One region of the Leisingera sp. SA215 genome, then DNA from elsewhere that is predicted to be linked to it. Evidence: riboswitches for the same ligand, from Rfam matches in the RefSeq annotation. Region 1 holds a riboswitch; each other region holds the start of a gene.
What was found. A riboswitch is a leader RNA that binds a small molecule or an ion and turns the genes downstream of it on or off. The one in region 1 is predicted to bind cobalamin.
Positions count from the first base shown of each region.

Region 1 (4,218 bases):
ACTGCCTGCTGATCTGTCGTCAGGTCGGCTGTAGTCACCAGCGAATGCGGGCCAAAGCTGCCGGAAACAGGATGCTGATAGTCCACCACCGAACTGCCCGCGTATGGAGAGTTGTTAGTGTTTTTGTAGGTGATGCGATTCACCTCGGCCCCGACCGTGGTTGAGGTATTGATGCCCCCTAAGAGACTGTCAAAGGTCACCGCGGTGCGGTTACCGGCTTGTTCGAGATCGTGATTGACGGCGATGTACCATTTCCGTGCAACATCTCCGGTCCCAGGCTGGTACGTATAATCCTCGATATTGCGCCAGTCGCGCTTGCTGGTCAGATAGTAGCTGTTGCTGGACACAGTCAAATTTCTGGATGGCGTCCATTCTGCACGCAGTTGGGTATAGCGGTCCTTGAACCGGACCAGCGCATCCTCGGCGTTGTAGTTGCGTTCACGTACACCCTCGTCGATGCGGCCGTCTTTCAGCGGGGTGCCGAAATAAATGCTTGGCGTGTTGTCGCCATAGTCATGCGACAGCGACAGCGCCAAGGTATTGGTTGCCTGCCAGCGCAGTGCGGCCGAAACAGCCAGGCTGGAGGGATCGTCCCCGTCAACCCGTCCGTCCGAACGCGTGCGGCTGACATCGAAGCTGTAGGCCAGCCTGTCAGAAATCGGGCCCGCACTGCCTAACGCCAGCCCAAGCTGGCCATTTGTGCCAACGGTGGTGCGCAGTTCGTTGCGCGTGGTGTCAGTCAGCGGTTTTTTGGGAATGATATTGATTGCGCCCCCTACCCCGCCTTCGCCGTAAAGAACTGAAGCAGGACCGTTGAGCACCTCAATGCTGTCAACATTCCAAGTATCGAACGGAAAGGATATGGTGCCTGGAGCCGGGTACAGCCGGGTGCCATCATACAACCGGGTGACGGAACTGTGCCCGCTGAAGCCTCGCATGCTGAGCGTTGTTCCGCCATTGCTGGGGCGGCCATTGAAGCTGATTCCGGTTCCGTTTTGGACAATCGCCTGATTGACATCACGCTGACTGCGCTGGCGAATGGTGTCTTCGCTGATCACCTGCACGCTGGCCGGGGTTTCCCGGGAACTCAGCCCTAGGCGGCTGCCCGCATTTGACGGCAATTCGAGGTCAAGGCCCGGTTCCAAAAATTGCTTCTTGACCGAGATGGGTTCCAGTTGAACAGGTTCCTGCTCCAATTCCTGCGCTGCCGCAGGAATTGGAGCACTGACAAGCATGGCAGAGGCAGCAAACGTCAGGAAGCATGATGGCCTGGAAAAACCGAGAGACAAGGTGACCGGCATCACGCAGAGCGCGGCAGGTTTAAAATCAGGAGTACGCACAATTAGGCTCCAGCGTTGTTACACCGTCACCGTAAAAACGACACTCCCGTTTCCCGGATGCAGGAACCGAAAGTTTGTCTCACCAGGACACCCCGCCCGACGCATTCACACGTGACAATATCTGACGGCAGGTCTCCTGGCTCACGGATCAGCGCCAATTGCCGCCTTCCCGGGCGAGCCTGCCCAGTGGCTGTTGGCATTGGCTTTCCGCCTACAGTTGCGGGGACAGCCGCAGAGTGAGGCTGTCAACAGCCCGAACTGCGTTCCCATTTAATTCCCAATTGGAAACCGTCGCAGGGTGCGTATGAATAGACCTATGACATGTCAATGATTTTTTTCAATTCAAAGCAAACCGGCTGATCATACGGAAGGCAATGCTTGGGCTCCGGGGAATTTGCCATGCTCTTTATAGTTGCAGGCCTCTTGGCGTCTCATCACAGTCAAATGGTGCGCAATATGTCTGCGGAAGGGATGGTTTTGTTCTTGACCATCTTGGCAGAACTGTGTCCTTTACCGCCCGATGGTTCCCGGCAAAAGCGAAGCTTGGGGATAATAGGGAATGCGGTGAGGTGTAGCCAACAGGCGCCAATGCCGCGACTGCCCCCGCAACTGTAAGCGGAGAGCGACCCGTCAAACCACTGGAGCCTGCGGCTCCGGGAAGGGACGGCAAGCTGCGACCCGCGAGTCAGGAGACCTGCCATCACAAACTGTAAACTGGCGGGCGGGGTGCCCGAGGAGGACTGATGACCAGATTGTTCGGCCCCGCGGGCCAGTGTGTCTGGCTGTGTTGTGCCCGGGAGGCCGCCCTAGGGAAGGTGCAGGAACCAAATCGGGGCGGTTGCGGCCGATGACGCTTGCTTCTAGTTGCGAAGAAGCGCGCGAGCACGGAAACAGCACCGGTGCCAGATCCAGCGCGGCGCGAGCCGTTCTCTATCTGGTTTCTGCCCAATACGTCAGCCAGGCGCGGTTTGGCGCTCTGGCTTGCGGTCTGCTGGAGCATGCGCCCTGCAGGGCCGAGGTCATCCGGCTGGAAGCCAAGGGTCCGGGGCTGTGGGAGGCGCTTGACACCCTGTGCAATGCCGGCGCACAGCATATTGAGCTGTACCCAATTGGGCTGCCCTTTTCCCAAAGCCTTGAACGCTGGCTGCCCAAGGCCGCCGGGGCATGGCTGGCGCGCCGTGACGGCGACCTGCCCGAATTGTTCTTCGCTGCGCCGGTTCAGGGGGATGCAGCCCTTTTGCAGCGGGCCGCGCAGCCGGATGTCCAGTTGACCCCAATTGCTGTTTGCCCGTCGGGCGAAAAGGGGAAAGGCTGGGACAAGCCGCCCAGTTTCCGGCACCATCTGCTGGTTTGCACTGGGCCGCGCTGCCACTTGCAGGATGCGCCCTCGCTTGTCGGAATGCTGAAGCTGGAGGTGGCCCGCGCCGGGCTTTCCGCAGAATGCTTAGTCACATCGACCGGGTGCCAGTTTCCCTGTAACCGCGGGCCGTCGCTTATCCATTACCCTGAGGGGCATTGGTATCAGCTGCCGAACGTGGACGCAGTCCGCGATTTTGTCAGCCGCGCACTGGTGGCTGGCGAGATCCTGCACGAACATCACTTTTTCACTTCGGGAGACTGATTTGCGACAATTCTTGTTGCCTCTCGCCGCCGCTGTTCTGGGGCAGTTGGGCGTGGTTCATGCTGCCCCTGTCGAGATTGCCAGCTGTTACGGCAGCTTTAGTTATGACACGGCGCCGGCTCGGGCTGTCACGCTGAATCAACAAGCCACGGAAATCATGCTGGCGCTTGGCTTGGAGGACCGCTTGGCGGGCACCGCCTACTTGGATGACAGGATGCCGCTGCAATGGCAGAGCGCCTATCAGCGTATCCCGGTGCTGGCAGAAAAATACCCGGCCCGTGAAGTTGTCCTCGCATCAGAGCCTGACTTCCTGTTTGCTGGGTTTGCCTCTGCATTTGACAAAAGCAACCTTGGCAGTGCAGCCGAGTGGCAGGCGCTGGGAATCGGAACCTATCTTTCTGACGCCGCCTGCAGCCTGCATCATCCCGGAGATGTGCCGCTGACCGTGCAGCCGTTGCTGACGGATATCGAAACGATCGGCAGGCTCTTTCGGGTGGAAGACCGGGCAAAGGCACTGCTTGCGAACCTGTCTGCCCGCCTCGAAGCAGTGGCGGACGCGGGGAGTGACCGCGACATGACTGCCTTTTTCTACAGCAACGGCAAAACGTCTCCCTACACCATCGGATGTTGCGGCAGCCCTGCATTGCTGGCCAGAAGTGCTGGTCTCTCCAGCATTACAGAGGACATCAACGGTGCCTGGGCAGAGGTTGGCTGGGAGACTGTCATGGCCCGGAACCCGGACGTTATTGTCCTGATTGATGCCACCTGGTCCAGCGCCGCCGAGAAGCGCGCCCACATGGAGGCGGATCCGGTTCTGTCGCAGCTGGATGCCGTCAGAAACGGGCGCTTTGCCACCGTCAGCTTCTCCAACACGGTGCTTGGAGCAAGATTCCTGGAAGGTGTCGAACGGCTGAATGCCGAGTTGGAAGCGTTGGATTGATGCAACCGTCTTCTTCTGCGGCTTTGAGTTTAGGTGTTGCGTTGTTGTTTCTGTCGATGCTTGCCGGGATCCTGTGGGGCACAGCCGAGTTGAGCTGGGCCGAACGGCTGCATGTTTTGACCCGGTCTGACGATGCGCCCCGCGGGGTGTCGCTGATCATCTGGCAATGGCGGGTACCGCGTGTGCTGGCGGTGGCGCTGATTGGAGCGATGCTTGCGCTGGCCGGAGTGCTGATGCAGTCAACCCTGCGCAATCCGATGGCCGACCCCTATATCATGGGGTTGTCGTCGGGGGCCTCTGCTGCTGCAGTCGCCGCG
Region 1 covers NZ_JBVVXU010000024.1:60,089-64,306, reverse strand. The annotation lists gene AC0KW6_RS19135 (TonB-dependent receptor) at 1-1,340, opposite strand, end outside; cobalamin riboswitch at 1,450-1,648, opposite strand; cobalamin riboswitch at 1,845-2,056, shown strand; gene AC0KW6_RS19130 ((2Fe-2S) ferredoxin domain-containing protein) at 2,188-2,961, shown strand; gene AC0KW6_RS19125 (ABC transporter substrate-binding protein) at 2,975-3,901, shown strand; gene AC0KW6_RS19120 (FecCD family ABC transporter permease) at 3,925-4,218, shown strand, end outside.

Region 2 (4,218 bases), on a different contig from region 1:
GCGGACCTGCGGCGGATGGCGGCGCGGCATGCGGAGGAACTGCCGGCGGAGTTCGAGGGGCTGGCGGCGCTGGTGCGCTGGGCGGAGGGCGGTGGTAAGTGGCCGAAGATCACCTCGGACCATCCGGCCTATTTCTATTCCCTGCGGGCATCGGATACGCCCTGCCGCGATCTCGTGAACATGCTGCTGGCGGAGCTGTGCCCGCATGATTTCCGCCAGATGTTCATCTGCCACAAGGAGCTGTTTTACCATCAGTACCGGGGCTGGCCGGAGACGAAAAAGGCCTATGCAGCGGAGTTCCTGGCGCGGGAGTACGCGGTGGACAAGGCCGGAGCGCGCGCCGCACTGTTCGGGCATGAGCCGGATATGGACGGGCACACACCTGCGCTGCCGCGGGTGCGGCGCAAAGGGATGGTCGAGCGGGTCGGCCCCTGGGGCGCGGTGAACCGGGTGAGGGGGCGATAGAGATGTTCGGGTTTATCCGCCTGATCCTGATCCTGCTGGCGGGGCTGACCGTGGCTTACGGCGCGGTCTCGCTTTATTCGCGCGAAGTGCGGCGGGCGAAGCTCAAGCGCCGCTGGAAAGAGAAGGGGTTGACCGGCGACCGCAGCGCCTTCATCCAGCGGGGGCTGAAACAATATGACCGCTCGTTCCGGCGCAAGCTGATCCTGCTGGTTTATATCATTCCGCTAGGGGCGATCGCGCTTCTGGTCTATGTCATCAACTTCATGTGAGGTGCAGCAGATGCGTTTCATCAAATGGGCTTTTCTGATCACCATCTGGGTGCTGTTCGGCGCCTTTCTGCATTACACGCTGCCGCAGTACGATGTGGTGCGCATCGTCAACACCTATGAGGAGCGGCAGGAGCTGAACGACTGGACCAAACTCTTCTGGTCCAAGCCGGACGGCCAGTCCGCCGAGTTGATCAACCGCGATGTGCAGTTCATCCAGGCGGTGCGCCCCAACGGCCGCAACATGGTCTACCGAAATGAGGATACCGGCTGGAACTGGCCGCCCTATTTCAAGTTCGACACCGCGAACCTGTATACCGATGCCAATGACAGCATCTCGACCAAGGCGAACCCGGAATGGGTGGCGGTGATGCATTACGGCTGGCGCAACGAGTTCCTGTCGGTTTTTCCCAACGCCGTGACGATTAACCCGGTGGCGGGGCCGGAGGACAAGCCGGCCAACTGGTTCTCGATCATTGTGCTGGTGCTGCTGGCGGCGCTGTTCTGGGCCATCTATGTGCGCTGGCGCCGCTTCCGCCAAGCCCGCATAGACCCGATGCTGGAGGAGGTCGAGGACAGCCTATATGCGGCGGGCGATGCAATCGCCGAGCGCAAGGGGCGGTTCCGGCGCTGGCTGGACAGCTGGAAATCGAAGTAAGACAGGGCCGCGGAAACGCGGCCTTTTTCAGGTGCGGCGGAGCCTGGCGGAGAGCGCTGTGCAGATTCGCCGGAAACGGCCTGAATCAGCTGCTGACAGGTAGGGTTTTTGCCGCTTTTTGCATGCAGAGCGCATTTTGCGGCATTGGGCAGGTTCGTCTGGTGGCCGGTAATGAACCTGCATGTCTCATTCTGGTTTCGCCGGGTCGGTTTTGTTTCCCATGGCGGGAAATTTTTAGGGCAATACCGCGGATAGCAAGGTGCCGTCCTTCGGGGCGGAGAATTGGGAAGCTGGTGAAACCCCGGCACTGCCCCCGCAACGGTGACCCCGGGCAAGGCATGGCAATGACCACTGAGGCAGGTGCCTCGGGAAGGTGCCAGGCCCCGCCGCCTAAAGGCCCCGGGACAGTCCGGAAACCAGCCTTGCCCTGAAAAACGTCAACCGCGGGCGGCGGCGGGGCGGTTGCGGGCGCGTGGCCTGCAATCTCTCTTCACCTGCCCGCACCCAGCCAACCCGCCGCGGGGTTGCGGCAAAGGAGAGAAGCAGATGCTTCACGATAGCGAGATTCTGGCCAAGCTGATGGCCCGGCAGAAAAACTACTCTCTGGAACAGGCGTTCTATACCGATCCAGGCGTTCTGGATCTGGACTTGCGGCAGATCTTCTACCGCGAGTGGCTGTTTGCCATTCCCGCCTGCGAAGTGCCGAAGCCGGGCAACTATGTGACCCATCAGGTGGGGGCTTATAACGTCATCATCGTGCGCGGCACCGATGGCGAAGTGCGTGCCTTCCACAATGCCTGCCGCCATCGCGGTTCGGTTGTGTGCAAGGCCAAGAAGGGCAATTCGCCCAAGCTGGTCTGCCCCTACCACCAGTGGACCTACGAGCTGGACGGCTCGCTGTTGTGGGCGCGCGACATGGGGCCGGATTTCGATGCCTCCAAACATGGGCTGAAGCCGGTGCATTGCCGGGATCTGGCCGGTCTGATCTATATCTGCCTGGCCGATGAGGCGCCGGATTTCGATGCGTTCGCCGAGGCCGCCCGCCCCTACTTGGAGCCGCATGATCTGGGCAATGCCAAGATTGCCTATGAAAGCTCGATCATCGAGAACGGCAACTGGAAGCTGGTCTGGGAGAACAACCGCGAGTGCTATCACTGCGGCGGCAACCACCCGTCACTGTGCCGGACCTTCCCGGAAGATCCTTCGGTCACCGGGGTGGAAGGCGGTGAAACCCCGCCGCACCTGCAGAAGCATTTCGACCGGATCGAAGCCGCAGGCTGCCCGGCGCAATTCCGGATGGATGCGCGCGGACAGCACCGGCTGGCGCGAATGCCGCTGAACGAGGGCGCCGAGAGCTATACCATGGATGGCAAGGCTGCGGTCGCCAAACCGCTGGGACGGGTGCCCTTTGCCGATGCCGGCACGCTGCTGAAGTTCCACTACCCAACCACCTGGAACCACTTCCTGCCGGATCATTCCCTTGTCTTCCGGGTGAACCCGATCAGCGCGACCGAGACCGAAGTGACCACCAAGTGGCTGGTGCACAAGGACGCGGTTGAGGGCCAGGACTATGACATCAAGCGCCTGACAGAAGTCTGGATGGCCACCAACGATGAGGACCGCATTGTGGTCGAGGACAACCAGCGCGGCATCAACTCGCCCGCCTACCAGCCCGGACCCTATTCCGAAGTGCAGGAAAGCGGCGTCATTCAGTTCTCCAACTGGTATGCTGAGCACCTGACCCGCGCCCTGACCGGCCGCCACCTGATCGCGGCGGAGTAAGCCCATGGGACTGCAGGCTAATTTCGAGTCGCTGGACGAAACCCTGGCGTGGAAGGACGACGAGATGCTGGAATGCGTCTCTGTTGTGCCGGAAGCGCCGAACACCGCCACCTTCAGCTTCCGCGCGCCTTCCGGCGCGTGGTTCAAATACCAGCCGGGCCAGTTCCTGACGCTGGAACTGCCGGTGCCGGGCGGGACCGTCTGGCGCACCTACACGATCAGTTCCTCGCCGTCGCGGCCGCTGTCGATCTCGGTGACGGTGAAGGCGCAAGCGGACAGCATCGGCACCCGTTGGATGCTGGACAACCTGCGCCCCGGCAGGATGCTGAAAGCCTCGGGGCCTGCGGGGCTGTTCACCCTGCCCAAGCGCCCGAACGGCAAGTTCCTGTTCATCTCCGCAGGCTCCGGCATCACGCCAAGCCTGTCGATGACCCAGTATCTGTTCGACCGCGGCCAGTCGCCCGACATCAGCTTTATCAACTGCGCCAAGCGCCCGAGCGAGATCATCGCGCGGCGCCAGCTGGAAGGCATGGCGGCACGGGTGCCCGGCCTCAAGCTGAACTTTGTGGTGGAAGAGGACGATCCCTATCAGGTCTGGACCGGCTACCGCGGACAGCTGAACCAGATCATGCTGGGCCTGATTGCCGGCGACTATCTGGAGCGCGAAGTCTACTGCTGCGGGCCGGATCCGTTCATGCAGGCGGTGCGCGACATGCTCAACGGCCTGGGCTTCGACATGGAGAACTACAACCAGGAAAGCTTTGGTGCCCCGGTTGAGACTGCAGCCGATGCGCCCGAGATCGACGACGTGGTGCCGGAAGAGACCGCAGCGGCAGAGATCAGCTTTGCGGCCTCCGGTGTTATGGCGGCCTGCACCGAAACAGATACGGTGCTGGCGGTGGCCAAGGCTTCGGGGCTCAACATCCCGTCGGGCTGCACCTTTGGCATCTGCGGCACCTGCAAGGTCAAGAAGACCGCGGGCGAAGTGCATATGGTGCACAACGGCGGCATCTCGGAGGAAGACGTGGAGGCAGGTTACATCCTGGC
Region 2 covers NZ_JBVVXU010000010.1:146,100-150,317, forward strand. The annotation lists gene AC0KW6_RS13000 (DUF6638 family protein) at 1-465, shown strand, start outside; gene AC0KW6_RS13005 (hypothetical protein) at 468-734, shown strand; gene AC0KW6_RS13010 (DUF1523 family protein) at 745-1,389, shown strand; cobalamin riboswitch at 1,630-1,828, shown strand; gene AC0KW6_RS13015 (aromatic ring-hydroxylating oxygenase subunit alpha) at 1,936-3,171, shown strand; gene AC0KW6_RS13020 (FAD-binding oxidoreductase) at 3,176-4,218, shown strand, end outside.
Region 2: another riboswitch for cobalamin. It lies ahead of AC0KW6_RS13015 (aromatic ring-hydroxylating oxygenase subunit alpha); the one in region 1 lies ahead of AC0KW6_RS19130 ((2Fe-2S) ferredoxin domain-containing protein).

Region 3 (4,218 bases), on a different contig from region 1:
TCGGTGCCAAAGGTGAAGGCATCCAGCGCCCGCGCGTGAAACCGGCAGATGACCCAGCCGGCCAATGCCAGCGGCACCGCCAGCCACACATCCGGCCAGCGCACCCCGCTCATATTTCCCATCAGCCAGAACATGATGCCGCGGGCCTGATCCGCATTGGCGGATTTGGCGATGATAAAGGCGGTCAGCGCGTTGAACAGCTGCGATCCGGCGATGCCTGCCAGCACGATCTGCGCCGCCGCCGCCCGGCTGCCGCCTGCCCCGGCGGCCCGGGCCAGAATGGCCACGAAGCCAAACGCCAGCAGCGCCCCGTTGAAGGCGCCAAAGGACAGCGACAGCGCGCCGCCGCCCAGCCCTGCGATGGTGACAGCCACCGCCCCGGTCGAGGCGCCGGCCGAAATGCCAAGTATGTAAGGATCCGCCAGCGCATTGCGCAGCAGCGCCTGCAGCACCACGCCCGCCACCGCCAGCGCCGCGCCGCAGGCCCCCGCCACCAGTGCCCGCGGCAGCCGGTAGCTCCAGATGATGCCCTGGTCCACCGGGTCCACAGGCAGGCCTGCACCGGCCAGCTTGTTGGCCAGAACAGACAGCACCAGGTCCGGCGCAAGCGGGGTTTCCCCGATCATTGCGCCAGCCAGGACCGCCGCAATCAGTACAGGCAAGGCCAGGCAGGCCCCCTTGAGGCCCTGCCATGTGATTGCGGCGGCTGCGCTCACTGGTTGCTGCCGATCACGCTGAGTTCGGCAGCCAGATCTTCCAGCGCCGGAATGGCGCGGATGGTGGCATCCATCCCCTGGGCGTCCATCACCACAATGCGGTTATTCCTGACCGCATCCATCTGGCTCGCCACCGGGTCCTGGCGCAGGAACTCCAGCTTTTTCTCGTAGTCGTCCGCGGCAAAGCGGCGGCGGTCCATGCGCGCGATGACGATCACCGTGGGGTTGGCCTTGGCGATGGTTTCCCAGCCGACGGTCGGCCATTCCTCGTCGGTTTCGATGACGTTGCGCAGGCCAAGCTGCTGCATCATGTAACCCGGCGCGCCTTTCTGACCGGCGACAAAGGGATCGCTTTCCATTTCCGGCGAGGAGAACCAGAACAATGCGGAGGCGTCTTCCAGCGCAACCTCCTGCGCCTTGGCAACCGCCGCGGCCTCGCGGGCCTTGTAATCGGCAACCAGCGCGGCGCCCTTATCTGCTTCGCCGAAGATTGCCGCCAGCTCCTCGATGCCCCGATACAGGCTGCCGGTGGTGAACATCCGGGTGCGGGTGCCGTCGCCGCCGGTGGTGTTGTCCTTGCCGGCGCAATCGGCGGGCATCACATAGGTCGGAATGCCCAGATCATGGAACTGCTCACGCTGAGCCACGACGCCTTCGGGGCCGACATGCCATTCATACTGCGCCGCCACCAGGCCGGGACGTTTGGCCACCACGCTTTCAAAGCTGGGATCATTGTCGGCCAGCCGCTCGATCTTGTCGTTCAGCTCAGCGTATTCCGGCAGGACGTCGTTGAACCAGACCGAGGTGCCCAGCACCTTGCCGCCCAGCCCCAGCGCATAAAGCACTTCGGTCGCCGCCTGGCCAACCGTCACCGCAGACGCCGCCGGCGCCTCGAAAGTGACCGACTGGCCGCAGTTTTCAATTGTGAGCGGAAAGGATTCACCGGCAGCAGCACTATGTGCCGCAAGGATGAAGGACAGGCCGATCAGACCGGAACGCAGAAACATGATTTTCGATCTCCTAGTGTCAAGGACCGGAGAACGGGTGAAAGGGCATTGACCGGTAAGGCTGAGGGCCTGGCCCCCGCTTGCGGCACCGGAAAGCGGCGGCGCATCCTACCGGCAACCTCCCCGGACAACCCCGCCCGGTGTGTTTCGGTTATCACCGGCAGGTCTCCTGACTGGCGGGTCAATGACTGTGCCGTCTTCCCGGACCATTCCGGCCCAGTGACGCCATGGCACAGCTCTCGCCGCCTACAGTTGCGGGGGCAGTTCCGTTTGGTGCCGGCAGGCACCGCGGATTCCCTCTTAGCCCTTTCGGGACCGGTCAGGCGCGGGTAGCGCATCACCTCCGTTGCGGCAAGGAAAAGTTTCGCTGCGGCCGGAATTCCCCGACCCGCGCGCCGCCGCTCTGCCTCCGGTTTCAGCCCGGCCGCCCGGACCCGAGCGGGCCCGGGCCCCGGATCGGATCAGACCGCGTGCCAAAGCTGGAACAGCAGCCCCGCGGAAAAGGCGCCGGTGAGCGATAAGCCGAGGTACAGCGCAAAGACCTGCGGACGGGCCAGCGCCCAGACGGCCATAGCCGCGGGGATCGAGGTCACACCCCCGGCCACCAGAAAGGCGAGGCCCGCCCCCGGTGCCATGCCCTGCTCGATCAGCCCGCCGACCAACGGCAGCGCCGCATAGCCGTTCAGATAGGCAGGGACACCAACCAGTGTTGCTGTGATGATCGGCAGCACCCCCTCACCGCCTAGGGCGGAGGTCACGGTCTCGGCCGGGATCCAGGCCAGCATCAGGCTTTCCAGAATGAAGGCCAGCAGCAGCCACTTGGCCAGGAACAGCGTCGTGGTCCAGGCGGTTCCGGCAAATTTCGCCCGGCGCTCTGCCTCGCTCCAGAAGCGCCAGACCACCGGCTTGGGCGCGCGCATTTTCGCCCCGCCGCAGCCGCCGTTTCCGACACCGTCGCGCAACGCGTCCTGCAAGGCGCCGCCCTGGTTCAGCAAATGGACAACCAAGCCGCCAAAAAGGCCAAGGCCAACCGCGGCGCCAGTCTTGGCCACCGCGAATTCAATGCCCAGAACGCCGGCAGTCAGAAAGAACATCGAGGGATCCATGATCGGCGACGCCAGCCAGAAGGCCATGACGGCGGACAACGGCACCCCCATAGCCAGCAGTGCTGCGATGAGCGGGATCACTCCGCAAGAGCAGAACGGCGACAGCCCGCCCGCCAGGGCGCCAAGCGCAATCATCAGAAGCGGTTTACCGGTGAAAGCCTTTGCAACCAGATTGTCCGCGCCAGTGGCGCCGGCCCAGGCCGCGACGGCAATGGAGAACAGAAGATAGGGGGCCGTATGCGCCAGCGCAGCTCCGGCAAAGACAGCACTTTCTGCAGATTGTGCCGGATCGAAAATGACCAGCAGCAGCAGGATTGCGGCAGAGGCCAGCCAGACCCGCTGCTCTTGCAAGAACCGCCAGACGGATGCGCCTGGTCTCGGAGGAAGGTTGGTTACGTTTGTCATTTCCATATCACCAGATTTATAGTTGTTTCAAGTCGAAGTGGACGGCTTTCCGCCTCATGCGCTCTCCTCTCTGACAGTCAGGGTCACACCTGTGCAGCATTCGGATGTCAGGAAATTCACCACGCCCTGGATGACGGGGTAATCGACCCGGTTGAACACTTCACGGCCGCGCTTTTCCTGCACGACCAGCCCGGCATCCACCAGTGCCGACAGATGATGCGCCAGGGTGGAGGGCGCCAAGCCCAGATGCCCGGCGATCTCGCCGACCCGCAACCCGTCCTCCCCGGCTTTCACCAGCAGGCGGAAGATGGCCAAACGGGCATCGTGGCCAAGGGCAGCAAGGGCGCGGGCGTTGTGGCTTGATATCGTCATGACGCTAAAATAACCACAAATCCGGTTATGTCAAGATGTCGCCCGGCATGAGACACCAAGCCAAGCTGCCCGGCCGCAGGGCGCCTTGCCCCTAAAGTTGCGGCATTGCCCGGGAATTCCAGCCGAATGCCGCAAATGGGTGGCAATTACCCGCAGCAAACGCAGGTTCTGCCTCCCCCCTGCCCGCCACTGTCCAGCAGCATCAGGCCAGGCCCCAAGCCACGGCCTGACGGCTGGTTTGCGCGGCTTAGCTGTTGGGCCGCACGCGGGCTGCGGTTTTGTTGGCAAAGGCCTCCAGCCGTTCGCGCGCCGCTGGCTGGGTGTTGACAACACCAGCCACGACAGCCTCGGCATAGGCCGCATCCATGCCCGACATGTTGTTCAAATGGCTGATCGCCGAACAGATGGCATAATTGGTCAGCGGCAGGTTCTGCGCGACCTTGTCGGCAAGCTCGACCGCCTTTTCGAAACTGGACCCTTCGGTGATATATTGCGCCAGCCCCAGATCGACGGCTTCCTGCCCCTGATACACCCGGCCTGTCAGGATCATGTCAATCATCCGGTATTTGCCGATCATGTCGGAAACCCGGATGGTGGCGCCGCCGCCGGTGA
Region 3 covers NZ_JBVVXU010000022.1:14,204-18,421, reverse strand. The annotation lists gene AC0KW6_RS18230 (FecCD family ABC transporter permease) at 1-716, opposite strand, end outside; gene AC0KW6_RS18225 (ABC transporter substrate-binding protein) at 713-1,723, opposite strand; cobalamin riboswitch at 1,866-2,058, opposite strand; gene AC0KW6_RS18220 (permease) at 2,185-3,234, opposite strand; gene AC0KW6_RS18215 (ArsR/SmtB family transcription factor) at 3,289-3,606, opposite strand; gene dmdD (methylthioacryloyl-CoA hydratase) at 3,854-4,218, opposite strand, start outside.
Region 3: another riboswitch for cobalamin. It lies ahead of AC0KW6_RS18225 (ABC transporter substrate-binding protein); the one in region 1 lies ahead of AC0KW6_RS19130 ((2Fe-2S) ferredoxin domain-containing protein).

Region 4 (4,218 bases), on a different contig from region 1:
GTTTTCCTTTACCTACCCGCATCTGCTGACCGGCTGGCGCGCAGCGGGGGCAGAGATCCTGCCGTTTTCCCCGCTGGCGGATGAAGCGCCTGCTGCGGATGCCGACCTGGTCTGGCTGCCCGGCGGCTACCCGGAACTGCATGGCGGCGCGCTGGCGGCGGCGGAGAGCTTCCGCGCCGGGCTTTGCAAACATGCCGAGACCAAACCGGTGCATGGCGAATGCGGCGGCTACATGGCCCTGGGCGAAGCGCTGATCGACAAGGACGGCAACCGGCACCGGATGGCCGGGCTGCTGGGGCTGGTGACCTCCTATGAGAAGCGCAAGTTCCACCTCGGCTACCGCCGCGCCATTCTGCAGGCGGACATGCCGGGGTTTGCGGCCGGCACAGCTTTGCGCGGCCATGAGTTCCACTACTCCACCATTCTGGAAGAACCCGACGCGCCCTTGGCCAATGTCATGGACGCCGATGGCGGGCCGGTGCCCGAGACCGGCTCGGTCAAGGGCCATGTCACCGGCACGTTTTTCCACCTGATCACCGGAGAGCAGGCATGAGCGGCTTTGTCAGCTTTGTGTCCTCCGGCCCCGGCGACCCGGAGCTGCTGACGGTCAAGGCCGTCAAGCGGCTGGAGGCGGCGGATGCGGTGCTGTTTGACGATCTGTCCTCGGGGCCGATCCTGAACCACGCTCGTGAGGACGCCGATCTGGTCGGCGTCGGCAAGCGGGCGGGCCGTCCCTCGCCCAAACAGGACCATGTGAGCCGGCTCTTGGTGGATTATGCCTCCTCCGGCCTTAATGTGGTGCGGCTGAAGTCGGGCGACTCAGGCGTGTTCGGGCGGCTTGAGGAAGAGATGACAGCCCTGCGCAGCGCCGGCATCAAGTTTGAGATCGTGCCCGGCGTGACCGCGGCCTCGGCGGCAGCGGCGGCGGCGAATATTCCGCTGACCCGGCGGCTGACCGCGCGGCGGCTGCAATATATCACCGGCCATGATGTGACCGGCGGCCTGCCGGACAATCTGAACATCGCGGCGCTGGCGGACGCAGAGGCAACAACGGTTGTCTACATGGGCAAGCGCACCTTCGCGGGCCTGTCTGAAAAGCTGATGGAGGCCGGCCTGCCGGAGAGCACACCCGCACTGGTGGCGCTGGGGGTTTCAACCCCGGAACAGTCGCTGCACCGCCATACCGTAGGCGAGTTGCCCCGCCTGCTGCGGGAGATGGAAACCACCGCGCCGGTGCTGATCCTGTACGGTCCGCTGGCGGAGCCGGACCTGCCCGGCGCATGAGTCTGCCCACGGTCACCCTGTGCCGCACCTGCCGCGGCGCGGACCCTGCCCTGTTCGGGCAGGTCCGTGCCGCGCTGGAGGCATCGGGGGTAAAGGCGCAGCTGCAGCAGGTGGATTGCATGTCCGGCTGCAAACAGCCGCAGACGCTGGCGGTGCGCCAATGCGGCAAGACCGCCTATCTGTTCGGCAAGGTCACGGCGAAGGATCTGCCGGATGTGCTGACCTTCCTGCGGATGTATGAGGGCAGCCGGGATGGCAATTTCGCCGATGCCCGGCCGCTGGGAAAATTGCGGTTCAAGGCGATTGCCCGGATCCCGGCGGATTTGGAGTAGCCCGCCTGCAGCGGGCGGCGGCAACAACCCGGCGCGGCATTTTGGCCGGAAAATTTGAAATTTCCGCCTGCAGCTGCGGCAGCTCACCTGTGCCGTGAAACTTGCCCCGCATGACGCTGCAGAGCGCAAACCTGGCGGATTCTTCCTTGACCGGACGCATCCCCGCAGGGCAGAACAATCCGATACGGTGTCTGATAGTGCCTAAGCACTGGGACTGAAACGGGAATGAGGACGGTGGACCAAATCGCGGCACCGAAGCCTCAACCGCCCCCGCGACTGTGAGCGGCGAGCGGCCTTCCAATATCCACTGGCGTGAAGGCGCCGGGAAGGAGGAAGGCAGCAGCGACCCGCGAGTCAGGAGACCGGCCGTGTAACGGACGCAACTTATACCGTCGGGTGTGACGGTAGGGAGGACTACAAATGACGACCAATACGCTTAAGGCTTCTGCTGCCGGCACCAGTGTACTTCCGGCTCTGTTTGCCGTGGTTCTGGGGCTGGGGATCATCACGCTGACCGGCCATGTTCAGGCATCTGCCCTGCATGACGCCGCGCATGACGTGCGCCACGCCACCGGCTTCCCCTGCCACTAAGGCCATGTTCAGCCGCATTCTGACCAGCGGCTTGTTCGCTGGCGCTGCAGCAGGGTTGATTACCGCCCTGCTGCAGCTTTATTTCGTGCAGCCCGTGCTGCTCCACGCCGAGCTGTATGAGAGCGGCGCGCTGGTGCATTTCGGCGCTGACCCGGTCACCGCCCATCCTGCCCTGCCCGGCCTGTTTGCCGAGCCGGTGCGCGATGGCCTGAGCATTATCTTCACCATGCTGACCTATACCGGTTATGCGCTTGTGATGGCGGCGCTGATGTCTGTGGCCGAGCGCCAGGGGCATGAGATCAACGCGCGCACCGGCCTGTTGTGGGGTCTGGCGGGGTTCATCACCTTCCACTTTGCACCGGGCCTGTCGCTGGCGCCGGAAGTGCCGGGTGTCGCCGCCGCTGACGTCGGCGTGCGCCAGATCTGGTGGGCCGTGACAGTGGCTGCGGCCGGTGTCGCCATGTGGCTGATCGCCTTTGGCGGCAACCTGGTGAGCATCCTGATCGCAGCCCTGCTGCTGATGGGTCCGCATATCGTTGGCGCGCCTGAGCCGGAGACCTTCTCGGGCCCGGTGCCGACCGAGATCGGCGCGCTGTTTGCCGCCCGTGCCTTTGGCATCGGCATGGCCGCCTGGGTGCTATTGGGCAGCTTCGCCGGCTATTTCTGGCAGGTTGAAGGCAAGCGCGCAGCCGCCGCAGCCTGATCCCGCCTGATCTGCCCCCCGCCGGCCAGAACCGGCGGGGACAGTCTTTTTCCGAGGATAACACGATGCCCCGCTCCCTTGCTCTTTTTGCCATTGGCCTGATCTTCGGCGGCGGCGCCGGTTTTGTGATTGCCGCCGGCAATGGCGTCACCTTTGACGGTCATGACCACGGCGACCCGGCCCACCATGGCAAATCCGCGGCAGAAGCCATGGCCCATGATCATTCTGCTGCGGTCGACCTGCCCGCCGGCGGCGACGCGCCCAGCGTTGCGATCCGGCTGATCAAGGACCCGATGGCCGGATGGAACCTGCAGGCGACACCGCAGAACTTCCGCTTTGCGCCTGAACACGCCTCTGCCGCTGACGTGCCCGGCGAAGGCCATGCGCATGTCTATGTGAACGGCGAAAAAATCTCCCGCCTCTATGCCGGCTGGATGCACATCCCGTCGCTGCCGGACGGCGCCGAGGTGAAAGTGTCGCTGAACACCAACAGCCACAGCCGGCTGCTGGTTGCAGGCGAACCGGTTGAAGCCAAAACCACCGCGCCCGCTGACGGCGACGGCTCCTGACCGCAACTGCAGGCTTGCAAGAACTCCGGCACGGCTCCATAGGGGGCCGTGTTTTCATGTGAAAGGCCCCGTCATGATTGAGCTTTGCCTGATCGGCATCGGCACCGGCAACCCGCAGCACATGACGCTGCAGGCAATCGACGCGCTGAACGCGCAGGACCTGATCCTGATCCCCAACAAGGGCGCGGGAAAGGACGATCTGGCCGGCCTCAGGCGCGCGATCTGCGACCGGGCGATCAAGGGCAATGGGCCGAAGATCGTCGAATTCGCCCTGCCCGTGCGCGACGAGGCCACCAAAAGCTACCGCAAGCGGGTGGACGACTGGCACGACGCCATCGCGGAAATCTGGTGGCAGAACATCACCGGAAACCTGCCCGCGGGCGGCAAGGCCGGGTTTCTGGTCTGGGGCGATCCGTCGCTGTACGACAGCACCATGCGGATTGCCGAGCGGCTGAAGACGCTGGCGGAGATCAAGCTGACGGTGATCCCTGGCATCACCTCGGTTCAGGCGCTGACTGCGGCCCACGCGATCCCGATCAATGAAATCGGCGCGCCGTTCACCATCACCACCGGGCGGCGCTTGCGGGAAAACGGCTGGCCGGACAGTGCCGATACGCTGGTGATCATGCTGGACGGGGAATGCTCGTTTCAATCCATTGCGGCGCAGGGGATCGAGATCTTCTGGACCGCCTATGCCGGCATGGAGAACCAGATTTCCATAGCGGGCCCGCTGGCGGAG
Region 4 covers NZ_JBVVXU010000019.1:46,998-51,215, reverse strand. The annotation lists gene AC0KW6_RS17155 (cobyrinate a,c-diamide synthase) at 1-553, shown strand, start outside; gene cobA (uroporphyrinogen-III C-methyltransferase) at 550-1,284, shown strand; gene AC0KW6_RS17145 (DUF1636 family protein) at 1,281-1,616, shown strand; cobalamin riboswitch at 1,787-2,001, shown strand; gene AC0KW6_RS17140 (CbtB domain-containing protein) at 2,037-2,207, shown strand; gene AC0KW6_RS17135 (CbtA family protein) at 2,212-2,910, shown strand; gene AC0KW6_RS17130 (hypothetical protein) at 2,976-3,479, shown strand; gene cobF (precorrin-6A synthase (deacetylating)) at 3,553-4,218, shown strand, end outside.
Region 4: another riboswitch for cobalamin. It lies ahead of AC0KW6_RS17140 (CbtB domain-containing protein); the one in region 1 lies ahead of AC0KW6_RS19130 ((2Fe-2S) ferredoxin domain-containing protein).